2 regions of the Streptomyces sp. NPDC016640 genome follow, and region 1 is predicted to be linked to the other one. Evidence: riboswitches for the same ligand, from Rfam matches in the RefSeq annotation. Region 1 holds a riboswitch; the other holds the start of a gene.
What was found. Region 1 has a riboswitch for S-adenosylmethionine ahead of ACF07S_RS13075 (aminotransferase class V-fold PLP-dependent enzyme). Riboswitches for the same ligand answer to the same signal wherever they lie in the genome.
Positions count from the first base shown of each region.

Region 2: another riboswitch for S-adenosylmethionine. It lies ahead of thrC (threonine synthase); the one in region 1 lies ahead of ACF07S_RS13075 (aminotransferase class V-fold PLP-dependent enzyme).

Region 1 covers NZ_JBIBRG010000005.1:218,216-222,858, forward strand. Annotated here, with positions in the region: gene ACF07S_RS13060 (Lrp/AsnC family transcriptional regulator) at 1-277, shown strand, start outside; partial or broken gene ACF07S_RS13065 (small secreted hydrophilic protein) at 360-532, shown strand; partial or broken gene ACF07S_RS13070 (ATP-binding protein) at 517-690, shown strand; gene ACF07S_RS13075 (aminotransferase class V-fold PLP-dependent enzyme) at 814-2,196, opposite strand; SAM riboswitch class IV at 2,376-2,494, opposite strand; gene trpD (anthranilate phosphoribosyltransferase) at 2,569-3,633, opposite strand; gene ACF07S_RS13085 (cytochrome bc complex cytochrome b subunit) at 3,786-4,643, opposite strand, start outside.
Region 2 covers NZ_JBIBRG010000003.1:385,353-389,995, reverse strand. Annotated here, with positions in the region: gene otsB (trehalose-phosphatase) at 1-315, opposite strand, end outside; gene ACF07S_RS08645 (trehalose-6-phosphate synthase) at 380-1,795, opposite strand; gene ACF07S_RS08640 (glucosyl-3-phosphoglycerate synthase) at 1,857-2,828, opposite strand; SAM riboswitch class I at 2,966-3,113, shown strand; gene thrC (threonine synthase) at 3,132-4,430, shown strand; gene ACF07S_RS08630 (MoaD/ThiS family protein) at 4,427-4,643, shown strand, end outside.

The DNA.
Region 1 (4,643 bases):
CACCGCGATCGTCCTCATCAAGACCAGCGTGGACCGGATCCCCGAGATCGCGGAGCGGATCGCCGCGCTGGACAGCGTCAGCGAGGTCTTCTCCGTCACCGGCACCTACGACCTGATCGCCATGGTCCGGGTCCGTGAGCACGAGGACCTGGCGGAGGTGATCCCCGGCCGGATCAGCAAGATCCCGGGGGTGGAGGGCACCGACACGCACGTGGCGTTCCGCACGTACTCGCAGCACGACCTGGAGGCGGCGTTCGCCATCGGGCTGGACAGCTGAGGCCGGCCGGCGCGGAGGAGATGAAGGGTTCCTCATCCTGGACCCATCCGGGCCCTGCGGTCCGGCGCGCAGGATCGGGTCCATGGTCCTCACTCGCCGGATGGCGGCCCTGGCCGCCGTCGTACTGATCCCGCTGGGCGCCGCCGCGACCAGCTTCGCGCTCGCCGACAGTCCCGCGCCCCCGAGGTGCCGCCGCGCGTCGAACTGGACAGCGGCTCGCCCACCCCGACGTCCACGGCAGGCGCGGCACCGCCCGGCGTGGCGCGCGCGGCTCGGGCGCCGGACTCGGCCTGTCGATCGTCAGGGCGATCGCGGAGGGCCACGGCGGCCTGGTCCGCCTGTACGACACCGAGGGCGGCGGCGCCACCTTCGTACTGACGCTGGACCGATCGCGGGAGGAGACGCGCACATGAACCGGATTCTGATCGTCGAGGGCGAGGAACGCATCGGACGCCGAGCTCGACCGGATCCCGCTGGTCGACGGCGGTGAGGGCACGGCCTCGGCGCTCGCCGCCGCACCCGGCGGACCGGCACCGTCACGCCCGGGCGGAGGGATTCGGCACGCAGCGGCCGTCCACCGTGCGGTAGCTCCAGCGCGCCCCGTCCCGCACCAGTTCCCGCACCGCCCGCACGAACCGCTCCACGTGCTCGTCCGGCGTGCCCGCGCCGAAGCTGACCCGGATGGCGTTGAGGGACTTCTCCCCGGGCGCCGCCTCGGGGGCGCCGCACTCGCCCTGGGCCTGCGGGTCACCGCCGAGCAGCGTGCGCACCAGCGGGTGCGCGCAGAACAGCCCGTCCCGTACGCCGATGCCGTACTCGGCGGACAGCGCGGCGGCGAAGTGGGAGCTGTTCCAGCCCTCGACGACGAAGGAGAGCACGCCGACGCGCGGGGCGTCGTCCCCGAACAGGGACAGGAACCGCACCTGGGGAACGTCCGCGAGCCCGTCGCGCACCGTGCGGATCAGCCGCTCCTCATGGGCGAGCAGCGCCTCGAAACCGGCCTCGGTGAGCGCCTTGCAGGCGGAGGCGATGGCGTAGGCGCCGATGACGTTGGGGGATCCGGCCTCGTGGCGGGCGGCGCCGTCGTGCCACTCCACGTCCACTCCCCCGTCCGCGCGGCGGGTGACCTTGCGGCTGGCGCCGCCGCCCGCGAGGTAGGGCTCGGCCTGCCGCAGCCAGTCGGCGCGGCCGGCCAGCACACCGGAGCCGAAGGGGGCGTACAGCTTGTGCCCGGAGAACGCGACCCAGTCGACGTCCAGGTCGCGGAGGCTCACCGGGTGGTGCGGGGCGAGCTGGGCGGCGTCCAGCACGATCCGGGCACCGTGCGCGTGCGCGGCGGCGGCCAGTTCCCGTACGGGCCACAGCTCGCCGGTGACGTTGGATGCGCCGGTGACGCAGACCAGGGCGGGCCCGCGGGGGTCACGGCCGGCGAGGGCGCGCTCCAGGGTCTCCACGGCCTGCCGCGGGCTGCTCGGGGCGTCGAGGCAGGTGAGGCGCGTGCCGCGGGCGGACCCCCAGGGCAGCAGGGAGGCGTGGTGCTCGGTCTCGAAGACGAAGACCTCGCAGCCGTCGGGGAGCGCGGCGGCGAGCAGGTTGAGGGAGTCGGTGGTGGACCGGGTGAACACCACCTGGTCGCCGGTGCGGCAGTCGAGGAACTCGGCGACGGTGCGGCGGGCGTTCTCGAACAGGTCGGTGGAGAGCTGGGAGAGGTACCCGGCGCCGCGGTGGACGCTGCCGTAGTACGGCGCGTACGCGGCCACGTCGTCCCAGACGCGCTGGAGCGCGGGCGCGCTGGCGGCGTAGTCGAGCGCGGCGTAGGCGACCTCGCCGCCCGTGACGAGGGGGACGGTGACGTCCCGGCCCAGAACGGGCAGCGGGGAACAGACGGACTGGCCGACGGCAGCGGTGGAGACGGACATGGCGCAACTCCCGGTGAGGCAGGCGGAACCGCCGCGCGAGCACACATCGCTCGAGCACGGGGGGAAGAGAAAGGGGGTGTGCGGAGGCGGGGCTCTGCGGCCCTAGCGCATTCGCTTGCTCACGGAAGGCTCCTCGACGACCAGGACCCCTGGCCCCACGCTGTTCACAGCGTGCGAGGGGTCCGCGCTTGCCGACGCGCCCTGCTGCCCATCGGCCTGGTCTTCACCCGGGGCACCCCGCCACGGACGGAGGGTTGCCGGACAGCCGGCCGGGGCCTGATGGCTGTCACTCATGACCTGGAGAGGAACGTACGTGAAGTGATCGAGTCCCGCAACCCGGGTCCGGATCGCGGGACGTCCGCCGTCGGGCCGCTACGCGTTGCTGACGGCCACCCAGCGCTCCAGGACCCGCCCGGCGGCCCCCGAGTCGATCGCCTCGGCCGCCCGCGCCATCCCTGCACGGATCTGCTCGGTGAGGGTTCCGGGGCCCGGCTCCAGGGCGACCAGCGCCGCCGCCGAGTTCAGCAGCACCGCGTCCCGTACGGGGCCGCGCTCGCCGTCCAGCAGCCGCCGGGCGACCTCGGCGTTGTACGAGGCGTCCGCGCCGCGCAGCGCTTCCACGGGCACCAGGTCGAGACCGGCGTCGCGCGGGTCGAAGGCCTCCTCGGTGACCTCGCCGTCCCGGACCACCCACACCCGCGAGGTGGCGGTGGTGGTCAGCTCGTCCAGGCCGTCGTCGCCGCGGAACACCAGTGAGGAGTGGCCGCGTGCGGCGAACACACCGGCCATGATCGGGGCCATCCGCGGGTCGGCGACCCCGACCGCCTGGGCCTTGACCCGTGCCGGGTTGGCCAGCGGACCGAGGAAGTTGAACACCGTACGGATGCCCAGCTGTCCCCGGGCGGCGGCCACGTGGCGCAGCGCCGGGTGGAACTTCACCGCGAAGCAGAAGGTGATCCCGGCCTCCTCGGCGACCTCGGCCACCCGCCGCGGGGTCAGCTCCAGGTTGACGCCGAGCTTCTCCAGGACGTCGGAGGCACCGGATGCCGAGGACGCCGCCCGGTTGCCGTGCTTGACGACCTTCGCGCCGGTGCCGGCCACGACGATCGAGGACATCGTGGAGATGTTCACCGTCTTCGCGCCGTCCCCGCCGGTGCCGACGATGTCGACGGTGTCTCCCGGCACCTCGATCACATGGGCGTGGTCGTACAGCGCACGGACGCAGCCGGTGATCTCCTCGACGGTCTCGCCCTTGGCCCGCAGGGACACCGCGAACCCGGCGATCTGCGCGTCACTCGCCTCGCCGCGCATGATCAGGTCCATCGCCCAGGCGGTGTCGTCGGCGGACAGGTTCCGTCCGTCCAGCAGTCCGTTCAGCAGGGCGGGCCAGGAGCGGCCCGCCGCGGTGTCGCCTCCAGCGGGGGTCACAGCGCTCATCGGCCGCTCCTGATCGTCGTAGAGGAGTTCCGGGACCGCGGGGGTCCCGCACCCACCCTATCCAGGTCCGGGGACGGCGAAGGGCCCCCGTCCGCGGAACGGACGGGGGCCCTTCGCCGTCGTGTGGCGACTCGGGTGAGGCGAACCGGTGATCAGTGGTGGCCGTGGCCGCTGGTGATCTCCTTGTACTCCTCGACGGTCGGCTTCGCGACCTGCGCGTCCTCGCCGTAGTACCCCTTGCTCAGCCTGGCGCGCAGCTTCTCCGTCGCGCCGACCTTGCGCCGGACACCGTTCTCGTCGACCGTCGGGCCGATCTCGACCGGCTTGTACTGCTCGTGCGCGGTGAGGGTGTGCAGCTGCTCCTGGCTGAGCGGCTCGTGGACCTCGATGAACTCACCGTGCGGCAGGCGCTTGATGATGCCCGACTCGCGGCCGTGCAGCACCTTGTCCCTGTCCCGGCGCTGCAGGCCGAGGCAGATCCGCTTGGTGACGATGAACGCCAGGACCGGCGCGACGAAGAACGCGACCCGCACGAACCAGGTGATGGCGTTGATCGACAGGTGGAAGTGGGTGGCGAACAGGTCGTTGCCACCACCGATGAGGAGCACGACGTACAGCGTGATCCACGCGACGCCGAACGCGGTGCGGGTCGGGGCGTTGCGCGGGCGGTCCAGGATGTGGTGCTCGCGCTTGTCGCCGGTGACCCAGGACTCGATGAACGGGTAGACCGCGATCGACACCAGGACCAGCGGGAAGATCAGCAGCGGGATGAACACGCCCAGGACGAGCGTGTGACCCCAGAAGTTGATCTCCCAGCCCGGCATCACACGGATCAGACCCTCGGAGAAGCCCATGTACCAGTCGGGCTGGGCGCCGGTGGAGACCATGTCCGGCCGGTACGGGCCGAGTGCCCAGATCGGGTTGATCGTGGCGATCGCCGAGACGGCCGCGAGCACACCGAAGACCAGGAAGAAGAAGCCTCCGGCCTTGGCCATGTAGACCGGCAGCAG
Region 2 (4,643 bases), on a different contig from region 1:
CACGCCGGCGAAACCGCCGAGCCGCACCGCCACCGCGGCCGGCCGGCCGGTGACGACCGCGACCGAGGCCACCTTCGGCGCGAGCGCGGCGAGCGCGGCCACCGCGCCGGGGTGCGCGCGGGCCTGCTCGGGATCGGCCACGATCGGCGCGAGCGTCCCGTCGAAGTCGAGCGCGATCAGCGCCTTCGCCGGCCGCGCGAGCAGCGCGTCCAGCCCTTCCCGCCCGGCCGGCGATCCCGGCGCCGGCAGATCACCGGCGCCCCCGCCGCGCGCGCCCTTGTCCCGAGGGTCCGTGGAATCCGTATGACTGCCCATACCGCCAACCTATCCACGCCCGCGGGGTCGCACGCGTGCGTGATCGGCCACACCCGCCCACCGGTCAGCCGGGGACGCCGTCCCGCAGCGCGTTCAGCTGGTCCAGGAACCACCGGGCCGGCGGGAGCGCGGTCGCCGCCGCGGCCAGGCGCTTGCTCCGCTCGGTGCGCTCCGCCGGGCGCATGGACAGGGCCTCGTGGAGGGCGCGGGCGGTGCCGGAGACGTCGTAGGGGTTGACCGTGATCGCGTCCTCGCCCAGTTCCTCGTGGGCACCGGCCTCCCGCGACAGGACCAGGGCGCAGCCCGCGTCGGAGACGACCGGCACCTCCTTGGCCACCAGGTTCATGCCGTCGCGGATCGGGTTGACCAGGGCCACGTCCGCCAGCCGGTAGGCGGCCAGCGAGCGCGCGAAGTCGTCCTTGACGTGCAGCACGACCGGCCGCCAGTCCGGCGTCCCGTACCGCTCGTTGATCTCCTCCGCCACCCGCCGCACCTCGGCGGTGTAGTCGCGGTACACGGCGAGGTCCTGCCGGGAGGGGTAGGCGAAGGCGACGTGCACGACGCGTTCGCGCCACTCGGGGCGGTCCTCGAGGAGCTGCCGGTACGCCAGCAGACCGCGCACGATGTTCTTCGACAGCTCGGTGCGGTCGACCCGGACGACCGTGCGGCGCGCCCCGCCGTCGGGAGCCGTGCCGATCTCCTCCCGCAGCGCGGCGATCCGCTCCTCGACGTCCGCCTCGTGGGACCGGGCGCGCAGGAAGTCGGCGTCGGCCCCGAGGCCGTGCACCCCGATCCGGGTCTCCCCGAGCCCGCCGGTGTACCGCTCGCAGCACGCGGTGAACGCATCCGCCCAGCGGTGGGTGAGGAAGCCGAGCCGGTCGGCGCCCAGCATCCCGCGCAGCACCTGTTCCGCGATGTCGTCGGGCAGCATCCGGAAGTACTCCGGCGGCGCCCAGGGCGTGTGCGAGAAGTGACCGATGCGCAGGTCCGGGCGGAGTTCGCGGAGCATGCCGGGGACCAGCGTCAGGTGGTAGTCCTGCACGACCACGGCGGCCCCCCGCGCCGCCTCCTCGGCCAGCGCCTCGGCGAACGCGCGGTTGTAGGCCTCGTACGACGCCCACTGCCGGCGGAACCCCGCGTCGAAGACCGGCTCCAGCGGCGTCTGGTAGAGCATGTGGTGCACGAACCACAGCACCGAGTTGGCGATCCCGTTGTACGCGTCCGCGTGCACGTCCGCGGGCACGTCCAGCATCCGCACGCCGTCCTCGCCGACCCCGCGCCGCACGGCCTCGCGGTCGCCGTCGGACAGCGCCGAGCACACCCACAGCGCCCCCGCGTCCGGCCCGATCGCCGACAGCCCCGAGACGAGTCCGCCGCCGCCCCGCCTGGCCCGCAGCGAACCGTCCTCACCCACCTCGTACGAGACCGGCCCCCGGTTGGAGGCGACCAGCACCTGAGCAGCACCGAACGTAGAAGACATACGCCTCAACCTAGCCCGGCCCCCGGGCACTCAAACGTCGCCGCCGGCCCGGTGCGAGGGGTCAGGCCACCCTGCGGGCCCGGTACTCCGCGATCTCCGTCATCGGGGGGCGTTCCTCGGTGTCGACGGAGAAGGTGCGGGGGGCGAAGGTGCCGCCCGTGCGCTCGAACTGGGTGAGGGACGGCCGGATCAGATGGCCGCGGGCCAGGCGGAGCTGGGCGGTGCGGTAGATCGCGGCGGCCATGCGGCCGAGGGCCTGGTCGTCCTGGTGGCGGTGCTTGCGGACGCCGACGTCGACCTGGGCCAGGGCGTCCAGGCCCACCAGGTGCAGGGCGTCGACCAGCATGCCGAGCTCGACGCCGTAGCCGACGGGGAAGGGAAGCCGTTCCAGCAGGGTGCGGCGGGCCGCGTACTCGCCGCCGAGCGGCTGGACGAAACCGGCCAGCCGGGGCCAGTGCATGTTCAGCAGCGGGCGGGCCACCAGTTCCGTGACCCGGCCGCCCTGGCCGGTGGCCGCCGGGCCGGCGGCGCGTCCGTCGGGCAGCGTGAGCGGACGGTCGTACATGGCCTTGACCAGGTGGACGTCCGGCTCGGTGAGCAGCGGGCCGACGATGCCGGAGACGAAGTCGGAGGAGAACTCCCGCAGGTCCGCGTCGACGAAGCAGACGATGTCGCCGCGGGTGGCGAGCAGGGACCGCCACAGCACCTCGCCCTTGCCGGGCACCGCCGGGACCCGCGGCAGTATCGCGTCCCGGGACACCACGGTCGCGCCCGCCGCCGCGGCCCGCTCGGCCGTGCGGTCGGTGGAGCCCGAGTCGACCACCACGATCTCGTCGACCAGCGGGGCCCGGAGCACCAGGTCGTTCCGGATGGCCGACACGATCTCGCCGACCGTCGCCTCCTCGTTGAGTGCGGGCAGCACCACGCTCACCGTCCGGCCCGTGGCCCGCTTGGCGGCCAGGACCCGGTGGAGCGGGCGGTCGGCCACCGACCAGGAGCGGTCGGCCAGCCAGCGCTCGACTTCTTCCAGCACGCTTCCCGGCTCCTCACTGACCTGTGATCCATCTCGCGGTTCGGACGACTATCTCAACCATGCGGGCCTTCGGTTACAGTCTTGAACAACGCCGACGACCACCGCACGCCGGGGTCACCGCGCGGATAACTGAACACCGCTCATCCAGAGGGGCAGAGGGACACGGCCCGATGAAGCCCCGGCAACCCTCCAGTCGGTTCCCGTCACGCGGACGTGGCGAGGCTCCCGGCTCGGGAAGGTGCCAAATCCGTCTCACGGCGAGATGCGTCGTGAGGAAGATGAGGAGAAAGGGCCTCGCCTCACATGGCTGTGCAGACAGTTGCAAGCACCACCGATTCCGCTCCCGGCAGCTCCGTGGACCTGGGCCCGGCCGCCGCGCTCTCATGCCGCGAATGCGGTCACCGCGTCCCGCTCGGCCCCGTCTTCGCCTGCGAGGAGTGTTTCGGCCCGCTGGAGATCGCCTACGACTTCTCCGCGTACGGCACCGAGGAACTCCGCGAGCGGATCGAGGCGGGACCCGCGAACATCTGGCGCTACGCGCCCCTGCTGCCCGTCCCGGCGGACGTGGCGACCAAGCCGAACATCAACCCCGGCTGGACCAAGCTCGTCCAGGCCGACAACCTCGCGCGCGAGCTGGGCGTCGACCCCGGCAAGCTGTTCGTGAAGGACGACTCCGGCAACCCGACGCACTCCTTCAAGGACCGCGTCGTCGCCCAGGCCATCGAGGCCGCCCGCGCCTTCGGCTTCACCACCCTGTCCTGCTCCTCCACCGGCAACCTGGCCGGCGCCGTGGGCGCCGCGGCGGCCCGGGCCGGCTTCCGCTCCTGCGTGTTCATCCCGCACGACCTGGAGCAGGGCAAGGTCGTCATGGCCGCCGTCTACGGCGGTGAGCTCGTCGGCATCGAGGGCAACTACGACGACGTGAACCGCTTCTGCTCGGAGCTGATCGGCGACCCGGCCGGCGAGGGCTGGGGCTTCGTCAACGTCAACCTGCGGCCGTACTACGCGGAGGGGTCCAAGACCCTCGCGTACGAGATCTGCGAGCAGCTCGGCTGGCGGCTCCCCGACCAGATCGTGGTCCCGATCGCCTCCGGCTCGCAGCTCACGAAGATCGACAAGGGGCTGCAGGAGCTGATCGGGCTCGGTCTGGTCGAGGACAAGCCGTACCGGATCTTCGGTGCGCAGGCCGAGGGCTGCTCCCCGGTGTCCACGGCCTACAAGGCCGGCCACGACGTCGTGCGCCCGCAGAAGCCGGACACCATCGCCAAGTCGCTCGCCATCGGCAACCCGGCGGACGGGCCGTACGTGCTGGACATCGCGCGGCGTACCGGTGGCGCGGTGGAGGACGTGACGGACGAGCAGATCGTCGAGGCGATCAGGCTGCTGGCCCGGACGGAGGGGATCTTCGCGGAGACGGCGGGCGGCGTGACGGTCGGCGTCACCAGGAAGCTCATCGACGACGGCGTACTCGACCCGGCCCTGACCACCGTCGTGCTCAACACCGGTGACGGCCTGAAGACGCTCGACGCGGTGGCCGGCACCGGGCTCACCACCACCATCCGCCCCAACCTGGAGTCGTTCCGAGAGGCAGGCCTCGCATGAGCGTGACCGTCCGCATCCCGACCATCCTGCGCACCTACACCGGTGGGCAGGCCGAGGTCAGTGCCCAGGGGGCCGACCTCGGCGAGGTCATCGCCGACCTGGAGAGGAACCACGCCGGGATCGCCGCCCGGGTCCTGGACGACCAGGGCAAGCTGCGCCGGTTCGTCAACGTCTACGTCAACGACGACGACGTCCGCTTCGAGCAGGGCCTCA